4 regions of the Cytobacillus sp. FSL M8-0252 genome follow, and region 1 is predicted to be linked to each of the others. Evidence: riboswitches for the same ligand, from Rfam matches in the RefSeq annotation. Region 1 holds a riboswitch; each other region holds the start of a gene.

Region 1 (3,144 bases):
GCAAAAGGGATTAGCAAGTCCCTCAAAAGGAGATTCAGAGATGAGTGCCCTGCAAAAAAGTTTAGCAAGTCACTCAGAAAGAAAACCAGAGATGAACGCCTCGCAAAAGGGTTTAGCAAGTCACTCAGAAAGAAAACCAGAGATAACCGCCTCACAAAAAGGGAGTTATTCAGCAATTTATTTAGAACCAAACACAAATGAAAGCCGAGGAAGGGAGTGCCCGGCTTTCATAAATTCGTTTAGGATAATGCGAATTACTTAGATAGTAAAAGAAACATTCTAATGAACTATAACCATAATCATCACAAGCTTTATCCTATCCCACTAACAATCAATTCAGCAGCTTCTTCAGCTGTTTTCCCGTCAACATTGATTTTTAGATGATATGGTTGATAATGAGCTTGTCTTTCTTTGTAGAGATGATACATTTCGTCAGTAGAAAGACCATTCAATTTCGGTCTTGTATCTTTAATCAATGGGTATCGATCGAGCCAATTTTCCCATGAGAGCTCGATAAGGACAACGGTACTGTTTTGTAAACAAATTTCGCGGTTCTTACTGTTTAAAAAGGCGCCGCCGCCTAATGAAAGAATCTGTTTTTCTTCGGCAGATAGTTGTTCAATCAATTCGCTTTCAGCTTTTCGAAAAACTTCTTCACCATGATCAAGGAAAATTTTTGAAGTTGACATACCAAACTGTTGTTCAATGCGTTCATCCGTGTCGATTAAACCCCAATGTAATTTCTTAGCTAATTCCGTTCCTATGGATGTCTTTCCGACCCCCATAAACCCAATAAGTACAATACTCTTATCTTCCATAGACTGTCCTCCCGAATGTTATATAAAATATCATATCATAACGTTTTATGTCGCAACATCGTTTCTATCCAATGTTTTTTATTTTCATTTCTATCATTTCATGTTATATTGACATCATATATTATAAGTTTTCACTGGGGGTGCCTTCACATAGAGGCTGAGATTGAATGCCGTTCAAAACCCTTTGAACCTGATCTGGTTTGTACCAGTGGAGGGAAGTGTGTCGATGTAGTCGTCCTCGCTTCCTTTTGGAAGTAGAGGATTTTTTTATATATGAATAAATGCTAGGGGTGCCAAATACTTGGCTGAGATGAACCCTTTGAACCTGATCTAGTTAATACTAGCGTAGGGAAGCGAGTGAGTCATACATATCATGATGACCAAAGCCGCTTATTCAAAATAGCGGCTTTTTTATTTTTATCGAAAGGAGGAAAGGTCTTTGAATAAAATCCAAAAAATGACGATGACGGCAACGATTGCAGCCATCACTACTGTGTCGAGTAGTCTCATTTTTATTCCGATTGGAATAGCGAAAATTTTTCCGATTCAGCACTTGGCGAATGTATTATCTGCTGTACTTCTTGGACCATGGTATGCCGTTAGTCAAGCGTTTCTTTCATCTACATTGAGAAATATGATGGGGACTGGAAGTGTTTTTGCCTATCCCGGGAGTATGATTGGCGCATTACTTGCAGGGTTCCTTTATCAAAAAACGAAAAAAATTGGCTTCTCAGCACTAGGTGAAGTCGTTGGAACAGGAATGATAGGGGCAGTAGCGACTTATCCGATTAGTACATTACTTTTAGGACAAGAAGCAACCCTTTTCGGATTCCTACCAGCATTTATGGTGAGCTCGTTTACTGGAGCAATTTTAGGATATGGTTTATTAAGAGTATTAATTAAGAATAAAGCTATTGGAGGTTACATCAATGAAAACAGCATTAACGATCGCAGGTTCTGATTCAGGAGGAGGAGCTGGGATTCAAGCAGATCTTAAAACTTTTTCCGCCAATGGTGTGTTTGGCATGTCCGTCATTACGGCGATTACCGCTCAAAATACAGTAGAGGTACGTTCGGTACAGGATATAGAAATCAATATTATAAAAGACCAAATAGAAGCTGTGTTTGATGATATCCAAGTTGATGCTGTCAAAATCGGGATGTTGTCATCTAGTGAGACTGTAAAAATCGTCGCAGACCGTTTAAATCATTATAGTCCAAAAGTGATTGTGTTAGATCCTGTTATGGTTTCAAAAGGTGGACATCATCTTTTAAAGGAACAAGCTATTGAAGCATTAAAAGCGAAAATGTTACCACTTGCGACTGTAATTACGCCAAACATTCCTGAAGCTGAAGTACTTTCGGGTATGACAATTCGCACGGTTGATGATATGGAGCAAGCTTGTAAAAAATTATATGAATTAGGGCCAAAAGCCGTCTTATTAAAAGGTGGACATTTAGAAGGAGAACCGAATGACTTATTATGGGATGGACAAAGTTTCAACTGGTTTAATGGTCGAAGAGTAGAGACAAAAAACACCCATGGTACAGGTTGTACTCTATCATCTGCCATTGCTGCCGGGTTAGCAAAAGGGGAAGAACTTATTGAGGCCATACAGTCTGCGAAAAATTATATTTCCATAGCGATTGAGCATAGCCTAGCACTCGGTCATGGGCATGGTCCTACAAATCATTTTTATGAGTTATACAACAAAGCAAAGATGGAGGAAAGATAATGGCGATTTCAAGTGAAGCAGTTGAGAGAGTCTTTCAGCAGTTACAAGAACAAACCCCACTCATTCATCATTTAACAAATACAGTAACTATTAATGATTGTGCAAATGTGACCCTAGCAATGGGCGGTTCACCTGTTATGGCCACCCAACTCTTAGAAGTAGAAGAAATGGCTATGATGGCAGATGGGCTCGTAATTAATTTTGGTACTATTAATGATGCGATGTTTGCGGCAATGATTAAAGCGGGACAAACTGCCAATAAAAAAGGGGTCCCAGTAATATTTGATCCAGTTGGTGTTGGTGCAACCACTTATCGCACAAATAAGGCAAAAGAGCTAATTAGCACAATAAAAGTGTCCATTATTCGCGGCAATGCTTCTGAAGTTTCTGCTCTTATTGGTAAGAATACAAAAACGCGTGGTGTTGATGCAGGGGCAATTGAAATAGCACCTGAAGCACTTGCAAAGGAGGCAGCTGAAGTCCTAAACTGTCTCATTGTTATTAGTGGAAAAGAAGATGTCATTACAGATGGGAAGCAATTAGTTGTGATTGATAATGGAGATTATCTTTTGACGAAGGTAACAGGAACT
Region 2 (3,144 bases), 2.1 Mb from region 1:
AAACCTGTATTATCTTGGAAGCAAATTGATTCAATATGGTACAGCCGCCTTTGGTAGTCGTGATATTGCCGATGCAATCACTCCGTATATGCAGGAACTTTCTTCGCTTACTTCCTGCACCGTTTCGTTTTCATTATGGACAAACAACGGACCTATTACGACAAAGATTTGTCATTCGAATGAACCACTTCATATTGGTACACAACTAGGCGGAAGCTTACCACCAACATCTGCCGCAGGGAAGATTTTCTTAAGTTTCTTAAACCCAGTACTGACAAAAGATTGGCTAGGAGACGGGGAAGCGATCGATAACGCAGAATGGCAAATGATTCAACAATCGAAAATCTCCTTCGCTACCGAACCTTTAATTCCATCGATTTCTTCGGCTTCCGTCCCTTTGCTAGACTACCAGAATCAATTACTCGGTGCAGTGACAGTTGTTGGATTTAACGATAAGATGCCTAAGGAAGCATCGGATCCGATGAGCAAGCAACTGCTGAAGTTTCACCTACAAGCATCTTCTATGTTTGGCTATCGATATAAACAAGGAAAAATTGAACAATACTGATTGAACGTTCAATCGACCGTTTTAACATCTAGTAGAATAAAATACTAGTGAGAAAATTAAGTTGTTATTTTAAAAATATCCTTTTCTGCGAATAAATTGGAGTTTAGCTTCGACTTAGTCTCACATTTGCTGATATAAGCTCTTTACTGATTTATCAACCTACAAAATAAGTCCATTTTATTGAAAAAGGCCGCCATAAACAAAGATGACGACCTTTTTTATCTTAGTTCATCGTCAATCCATGATCAACGACTAGATTTTGTCCCGTAATCGCTCTAGCGCCTGGAGAGGCTAAGAAAACAACGGCTTCTGCTACGTCTTCTGGTTTTGTCACACGGCGGATAGCAGAGTTATCAGCCACAATCGCAAATACCTCAGGGGTAGTAACAGCACTTGCATCCGTTGTTTCTAATAATCCACCGGAAACCATATTCACATTAATATCATACTGTCCGAGCTCTTTGGCCATATTGCGTGTAAAGCCAATTAATGCCGCTTTGGCTGTTGTATATTCATGGTAGGCAACGACTGGGTTCTGGTAAAGATTCGTGCCAATACCAATCACACGGGCTTGCTGTGAATCCTTTAGAGCCGGAAGAGCAGATTGAACAACATTTAAGCTTGCTTTTATCGCGCCTTCAAACTGGGTTTGATAGCTAGCCCAAGATAATTCCTCTACTTTCGCCTGTGCCACAGGATCAAATTTAAATTGAACTAATGCATTATTTACAACGATATCCAAGCGACCAAAATGAGCAATTGTGTCTGCTACCATTGCTTTTACTGCTTGATGATCTCTTACATCAGCTTGGATAGCCAATGCACGATCTTGTCCGATTTTTTCAACTACTGCATCTGCTTTTTCTTTATTATTAAAATAATTAACGACTACTTTGTAGCCCTCCTTACCAAACTTTTCAGCAATTGCAGCTCCTAATCCACGACTTGCTCCTGTTACTAACACGACTTCTTCTCTCACGCTATTCCCTCTTTTCAATAGATGTAATTAAAAATGTTCAGGGAAACAAAACAAAAGGCTCCCCGAAAATGGAGAGCCTACCATACATATGCATATAGTTGGAAGATGCTCCCTACGATCGTCTTAACGAACAGGTTCTAAGGGTCAGGTTTTAACCTTCTCAACTCATTTTCTGAGTCCCCCTGCAACAATTTTTAATTATTTTTAGTTTAGCATACAAATAGTTTCCTAGCTATGAATCGAAGTTCATTTCGAAACTGACCATTTGCTTTATGTTTCTCACCATTGTTTTAAACGGGGATTCTTATCTAGAATCGATTCATATTGTTTCTCATTACCGTAGAGGCTATTCGGGTCAAGCAGCTTATATCTCTCATATTTTTCTAATCGATCTTTTTCTTTTGCCCAGCCTAAATGCTTGACTCGTATTGTGGATAAACTGTGGGTAAGTTGGAAGATGTTTTCTGGAAATCTCCCACAATGCTGTGGTGTTTCTTTCCAGACAGGCTGAAAGGTTGATCTAACTCTTGCTAGAAATGGACGGTATAAGAAATGTGCTTGCCAGTATTCATCTTCACGATAATGGTCTTCATCCCACATATCATACAGTCTAAAACAGTACAGGTCGATAGTATCCTGTTTAACAAAGTCATCAATATAATCAATAAAACTCTCCTCAAACCATTCATCTGCGTCAAGATTTAATACCCAACCTAAAAAACCATTCGTTGCTTCTAACCACTGTTGTTTTCTTAGTTCCACTTCATTGGCAAACTGGGAGCTTGCATTCTTGACCAATTTAATTGGCATACCTTTTAGTTCTTGCAAGAAAATCGATATAGTCTGATCAGTACTAGCATCATCTATAATCACAGCTTCATCGATAAATGGCTTTACTTTCTTTAACATCGTTTGTAAATAACGACCTTCTTCATTCTTCACAATCATCGATAAGCGAATTTGATGGCTTTCTGCTTTTTCTGGATAAATAGGTAGTTCGCTATAAGCATACTGACATTTTTCTTTAAATGCGGGTATGCCTGTAAGGTCAGAAGAACGATAAATATGATAAGCTGGCAGATGTGTATGTGTGTCTACATGTAGATCCAGTCCTAATGCCACAGCTCTCACACAAAAATGTCGATCTTCTCCCCAAAAACTGAGATTTTTAATTTTACTAAAATGAATACCTGCTAACAAAGCCTTCCTGCTAATTAGCGTGCACGCACCTAATCCTCCTACTTCATAAACACCTGGAGTTTGTAACTGTTGAATAAAGGCCTCGGTTTGAACGGCCTTTTCTTCGTCTGTTATGGCACCTTCATCCTCAATCTTAAGACATCATCCTTTGTAGCGATATTCAAATCATGCAATAAACTAGTCATTCGTTGATGGGCTTTGTCGTCTATCTGCGTTTGCTTCTCTTGGCCTTTCGCCCTTACCTCCTGCATAAAATCCTTCGCTTCCTGTTTTGTTAACTCTCCTCTTTTCACTAACTCATCCATCATTTCTTGTGCACGCTCTTTCCCTGCTGCTGCTAAACCTAACCCTAACATCATCCCTTGTTTTATTGGGTTTTTCATCTCATTTCCTCCTT
Region 3 (3,144 bases), 2.2 Mb from region 1:
TTATCATCGAGACCATCAACCACTTTTATTACTTTGCCATTTTGAGGGGCGATAACTTCCTCTGCAAATGCGTAATAACTCTCATTTTTTTCAGGTCTACCATTATATGTAGAGCCATCCTTCACCTTTAATAGATCATACGCGTACCTTTGATGTTCATATACGTAATGGTAATTAATAAATTCATTTGTGCCACCCCAGAAAACAAACCAATCATCCATCACTGGCATAATGTATTCATTCTTTGTATAAATCTTATCTGTTTCTGGAAAGACAAAGTAGGGTTTCAAATAGAAACTGACAATTGTATATTTATCATCGAATCCAACCACAACTGCTTTTGCTTTTGAGTTATCTACCCATACGAACTGACCAATGCCTAAGACATCCGTCCGTGACGTAAGATGATAACTACGCACACCTTCATTAAAAGCTGCGCTCATCTCAATAAATGCCGATAATGAAACCATTCCTTGAAACACTTTTGAAGTTGCTTCATAAATTGTTTTAAAATCTTCTCTTAACCAATGATCTATAAACCTATCAGGATCTATTGACCCTACCATACCCTCTACCCCCGTAAGTTTTATTAAGATGAAAAAATTAAACGATTCTCAAGAAATATTTTGCAATTAATAGTAAAGAAACCGCCAATAGTTACTTTAATTTCACTTGAATCTTCTAACTTACCTTTCAAATCCCCTCTTAATGCTAGACCTAAATTTTCATCCTGTAATTCACCATTTACATACAACTTTTCTCCGTTAATCCAATAATTTTCGATTAATATATGATTTCCATGATGGTTTACTTCAAAAACCTTCTTCATATCAATCACTCCTTGATTATTCTACGACTATCTAGGGAATAAGTTTCACAAATAATCTGTTTTTTTACTACCAAAAAAAGATTCTTAAATTCTGATGAAAGTCATAGTATATTCTAACCGAGGATAAATTTAATACTTCCACAAGGGGAGCCTAATATGGCTGAGAGTGAGCGAGTTCGTTCTGACCCTAAGAACCTGTTAGATAATGCTAGCGTAGGGATCGTGGTTTTGGATATGAGCAATACTAGGCATCCATCACCGCCTATGTATTGCTTTTTTTCATGACAAAAAAGTAATACAGGTTTACTCGTTCGCTTCTCTTTTCGGAGAAGGAGGAAAAACATGAAACAAAATAAAACACTTTTTATGGTGGAAATTGCTATATTTGCAGCTTTGGCATTATTACTTGATTTCTTATCAGGCTTACTGATGGGGAGATTTTGGCCACAAGGTGGGTCCATCTCACTTGCTATGGTACCGGTTTTCTTAATGGCCTTTCGTTGGGGTGTTAAAGGCGGCGTCTTAACGGGCTTACTATTAGGAGGACTTCAAATCTTAACAGGAGCTGTTCCTTTTCATTTCGCCTCTTGGATCATTGACTATTTCGTAGCCTTTGCTGTTGTCGGACTCGCAGGCATCTATATGAATAAAGTTGTGCAAAATTATCAAGACGGCCAATTTGCCAAAGCAAACATGTATGTTATTAGTGGCGTTTTCTTAGGAAGTTTCTTACGCTTCTTATGCCATTATTTATCAGGCATTATCCTATTTGGTGCCTATGCTCCGGCAGATCAACCTGTCGCACTTTACTCACTCGTATATAACGGAACATATATGCTACCTACCTTTATCGTATGTGCCTTAGTCGTTGTCATGCTTTACACAACAGCCAATAAGGTCCTTCTGAAAAAAGCATATTAATCATCTAAAGGCTCTGGGGGAACGCAGGGCCTTTTTTTCAAGTCAACGTTTTGGGGGATTTTCGCACGATGAATGAACTGTGGAATCAGGGTGACATGTACATCGGCGTGATATCCATAAGGTAACCATGCAAAATGAAAGCGCCAAAAGCAGCTAGACAAACCAACATCTTCTCTTCTATTTTCTCCTTGAGACCGGCAGTTTTCTTTTTGGATTTCTGAGAGGGGGAGTAGACACATCTTTATCCTTACTTTTTTTAGCAGCACTTTTCTTCCGTCAATGTCAATCTAACGATGAACAATCTTGATTATTTATGAACTTGCAACAACTATTATCTACGGTAGTTTAAACCAACATCATCTGTTTTCTTTCTTGTGATTTTTGTACGTAAACACGATCGTGCGCAGTTCTCAACCTTCCCCTTCTCTCTTTTGCGCGTAAACACAATTTGCGCGCAGTTCCCTGACTTCCTCTTCTCTCTTTTGCGCGTATACACGATTTACGCGCAGTTCCCTGACTTCCCCTGCTCTCTTTTGCGCATAAACACGATTTGCGCGCAGTTCTCTGACTTCCTCTTCTCTCTTTTGCGCGTATACACGATTTGCGCGCAGTTCTCTGACTTCCTCTTTTCTCTTTTGCGCATAAACACGATTTGCGCGCAGTTCCCTGACTTCCCCTGCTCTCTTTTGCGCGTATACACGATTTGCGCGCAGTTCTCTGACTTCCTCTTTTCTCTTTTGCGCGTATACACGATTTGCGCGCAGTTCCCTGACTTCCCCCTTCTCTCTTTTGCGCGTAAACACAATTTGCGCGCAGTTCCCTGACTTCCTCTTCTCTCTTTTGCGCATAAACACGATTTGCGCGCAGTTCCCTGACTTCCCCTGCTCTCTTTTGCGCGTAAACACAATTTGCGCGCAGTTCCCTGACTTCCTCTTCTCTCTTTTGCGCGTATACACGATTTGCGCGCAGTTCTCTGACTTCCTCTTTTCTCTTTTGCGCGTATACACGATTTACGCGCAGTTCTCTGACTTCCTCTTCTCTCTTTTGCGCGTAAACATCATTTGCGTTCAGTCTTAACTATAAACGCTCATTTAAGAATTACCGTATTGATTGGATGAAGCTGACACATATTTAAAAGATACCACCGCCCAAGTTTATGTGGAGATTGTATAGCACACACGCCTAGATACTGCTGGCTCTTTCCTCTGTAGTCATGCCACCAGAGGGTCCATGTTATTGAAAATAAGGATATAATTGAACATTGTAATTATCATTTACATATTTATCCACTCGCATAACTTCTATGCAATAACAAGAAATAATCTCTATCTCCATTCAAAAAATTTTATTTTTCGTGAACGAAAGGAGAACACTAATCGTCATAATAGTAAATC
Region 4 (3,144 bases), 200 kb from region 1:
ATAATAGCCTAGCAAAGATAAGCATATAACTATTATCTACCGAACTATAGAGGATGGTACCTAGTCCGTTTAGCAGCGTTCCAGCGACTAGAAATACATTTGGACCAAATCTATCAGAGAATAATCCGATGGGAATTTGCAATCCAGCATAAGCAAAAAATTGAATACTCGTTATCAGCCCAATCGTTGCTGCAGTTAAATGAAATTCTTCCATTAATTGATCAGTAATTAAACCAGGTGCTGTTCTTTGACTAACCATAAATAAATAGGCTAAAAGTAAAACACCAAATACAACCCATCTGTACTTACTTTGTTGTTTATTCATTATTTAAACGCCTTCCTCAATTTAACATTCGTCTCTCATTATACGCTTATTGTCTTTATATATATATAGGAAGTTTATATGTCTATGAGGGTGGAGAAGTAGAAGTCATTTCTATTGACTAGATGAGTAGTTGGTGAAGATCTAACTTCTTTTTTAGGAAAATCCGATATGGCAAACTGTCTTAATTGCATAACAAACCTGATATTACAACGATTATAAAGGGTATGATGTTAACAGAATTGAGTTAGTATGAACTAACCTTATTCTGTTAACACTATTCCCGCTTTCATTTATGAAGTTTTATGCATATGTTTTATCACTTAACCACTTTTCTTGGGTATAAGCCATTTCCCAAAAAGCTAACTCATATTGACAGCTAATGGTAAATGCCATTTTCATTTTTTCTTTTTCTGTTTCAGATGCAATTTCAGCAAGCCGATCAAGATGATGAATTTGTTCCAGTACAAGTTTAACAAACCATTCTCCACCGTATGTATCAATCCAGGTACGATAGATTTCTTCTTTTGGTTTTGCCCCTTTAAAGCTCTGCCCAATATCATAATAAATCCAATAACACGGAAGCAAACTAGCGATGACCTCGCCAACTGTGCCTGTCTCTGCTACACGATATAAATGGGATGTATATGCATAGGCAGTAGGAGCGGGTCTAAACTGGTTTAACTCTTCTTCAGAAACTTTTAATACCTCCATAAATTTGTTATGTAACCCTAGTTCAGCTTCATAGGTACCTTGCGCATGCGAGGCCATTCTTGAGGTCATATATAAATTCTCTGCTTTAGAAGCAGCGATTGCTTGCACACGAGCAAAATGTGATAAATAGTAAGAATCTTGTAACACATAAAAGCGGAAACACTCAATTGGTAAATCTCCCTTAGCAATTCCTTTAACGAAAGGGTGTTCAAAATTCGCTTCCCATATATCATGTACTTCTTTCCTTAACGATTGTGTAAACGTTTCTTTTGTTGTCATCATTTCTACCTCTTCTCTTTTTTTATCGAGCATAAAAAATCCAGAAAAGCGAAAAACCACTTCCTATAAGAAAGTGGTTACTGTATACATCATTCATTTAGTTATAGTTATAACGTTAACTAAATTGATATACGCCACTTCCCTACGCTGGTATCAACCAGATCAGGTTCTAAGAGTCTTAAAGTTATTGCACTTTAATCTCAGCCTTTTAAAGGCACCCCTAGTGGATTTATTCAATTATGCTTTCAAAGTTATGTTATCATCTTATCAATAAATGTCAACTGCAAGTTTAGGAATTGAGCAATGTCAAGCTTCTCTTTCAGTAACGATTATGAACAAGTTGGATGAATGCTGTCGTTACCTAAACACTTCAACTGATCTAACACCGCGGCTTAAATTGGCATTGACTCAAGGATGGATAACTCCAAATATTCTCCATGCATTTACACTCTCCACCCTCTTCGCCTAGTGAAGTTTTTCTTTATAATGAAAGCTTACGACTTTTTATCAGCTAAAAAAATGTTTATACTAGAATTATGATTTTGGATAAAGAATGGGTGAATACTACTTGGAAACACATATTTTTTCAAAGGGAGAAGAAATCGCCAACGCGATCGTACACGGAATCGGTGCGCTATTAAGTATTGCGGCTCTCGTCATTTTAACTGTTTTCTCATCCTTATATGGAACAGCTTGGCATATTGTCAGCTTTGTTCTTTTTGGTACAACGATGGTTATTTTATATTTCTCATCAACTTTGCTACATAGTTTACCTGCTGGAAAAGCAAAGGATGTATTTGAGATTCTCGATCATTCTTCCATTTACTTTTTTATTGCTGGAACGTTCACACCGTTTCTATTTATAACAGTTAAAGGAACCTTAGGATGGACCTTATTTGGTCTTGTATGGGGGCTAGCAATTGCTGGAACAGTTTTCAAATGTTTTTTTGTTAAAAAGTTTTTAGTCTTCTCCACATTACTATATGTTTTGATGGGCTGGCTAATTATATTTGCCTGGGAGCCTCTGGTTACACACTTACCTACACAAGGAATGATTTTCCTCATTATCGGTGGCGTTCTATACACTGCTGGTTCAATATTTTATGTATGGAGAGGATTTAAGTACCATCACGCATTGTGGCATGTTTTTGTTCTTGCTGGTTCGATTATGCATTTTTTTGCTGTTCTCTCTCTTTTACCTTGATCAAAATTTACCTCTTTATAAATGATCTGCAGATGGCTACTCTCACCACCTGCAGATTTATTAATATCAGTTTGTAGAGTTTTTATCACATTACTTGTTCTATATTAATAATAAACTACTACTTATAATAACTTCATTACTTCATAGCGAAAGCTCAATTTTTTATACCCTTGTTTACGATACATATCCTTTGGCGTGTCATTGCTGTCGGCTACAAGTATAACCCTATGATTGCTAAATCGCTTCATTACTTCATATTGCAAGCTTGCAGCAATCCCCTTTAATCGGTGAGCTGGTAACACACCTACATTATCAATTTCAGCTGTACACTTATTAAAAAATACTTGTAATGAACCTGCTGGCACACCATGATCATATGCGAGTAACTGTAATGTATCTTTTGCATTATGATGATAGGAATGCATGCTTCTATTAAGGTTCACATATTCCTCACCATAATCTAGATCAAAGTTTCTCTGCAATTGTAGATATTCTCCTAAATTATCATTTGTCACTTCCTCAACCACGATTTCGTTCTTTCTATCTTTATAGATAAATTGAAGAGGGTTAATTTCATATAACTCCTGACACCCGATCGTATAGAATTGTTGATAAAGGTATAATA

Evidence for each region. A riboswitch is a leader RNA that binds a small molecule or an ion and turns the genes downstream of it on or off. The one in region 1 is predicted to bind thiamine pyrophosphate.
Region 2: it holds a riboswitch for thiamine pyrophosphate, as region 1 does, so the genes downstream of both, MKX83_RS02140 (3-oxoacyl-ACP reductase) here and thiW (energy coupling factor transporter S component ThiW) in region 1, are expected to answer to the same signal.
Region 3: it holds a riboswitch for thiamine pyrophosphate, as region 1 does, so the genes downstream of both, thiT (energy-coupled thiamine transporter ThiT) here and thiW (energy coupling factor transporter S component ThiW) in region 1, are expected to answer to the same signal.
Region 4: it holds a riboswitch for thiamine pyrophosphate, as region 1 does, so the genes downstream of both, tenA (thiaminase II) here and thiW (energy coupling factor transporter S component ThiW) in region 1, are expected to answer to the same signal.

The regions. Positions count from the first base shown of each region.
Region 1 is NZ_JBBOWZ010000001.1:2,505,945-2,509,088, reverse strand. Features, by position in the region: gene MKX83_RS12740 (hypothetical protein) at 1-262, shown strand, start outside; gene MKX83_RS12735 (shikimate kinase) at 312-818, opposite strand; TPP riboswitch at 945-1,052, shown strand; TPP riboswitch at 1,095-1,187, shown strand; gene thiW (energy coupling factor transporter S component ThiW) at 1,258-1,779, shown strand; gene thiD (bifunctional hydroxymethylpyrimidine kinase/phosphomethylpyrimidine kinase) at 1,748-2,554, shown strand; gene thiM (hydroxyethylthiazole kinase) at 2,554-3,144, shown strand, end outside.
Region 2 is NZ_JBBOWZ010000001.1:407,238-410,381, reverse strand. Features, by position in the region: gene MKX83_RS02145 (IclR family transcriptional regulator) at 1-568, shown strand, start outside; gene MKX83_RS02140 (3-oxoacyl-ACP reductase) at 792-1,547, opposite strand; TPP riboswitch at 1,640-1,741, opposite strand; gene MKX83_RS02135 (glycosyltransferase) at 1,827-2,747, opposite strand; gene MKX83_RS02130 (phasin family protein) at 2,858-3,130, opposite strand.
Region 3 is NZ_JBBOWZ010000001.1:337,428-340,571, reverse strand. Features, by position in the region: gene MKX83_RS01790 (M23 family metallopeptidase) at 1-566, opposite strand, end outside; gene MKX83_RS01785 (hypothetical protein) at 590-829, opposite strand; TPP riboswitch at 963-1,067, shown strand; gene thiT (energy-coupled thiamine transporter ThiT) at 1,172-1,750, shown strand; gene MKX83_RS01775 (hypothetical protein) at 2,161-2,757, opposite strand.
Region 4 is NZ_JBBOWZ010000001.1:2,702,753-2,705,896, forward strand. Features, by position in the region: gene MKX83_RS13630 (MFS transporter) at 1-325, opposite strand, end outside; gene tenA (thiaminase II) at 626-1,315, opposite strand; TPP riboswitch at 1,438-1,547, opposite strand; gene trhA (PAQR family membrane homeostasis protein TrhA) at 1,884-2,519, shown strand; gene MKX83_RS13645 (GNAT family N-acetyltransferase) at 2,642-3,144, opposite strand, start outside.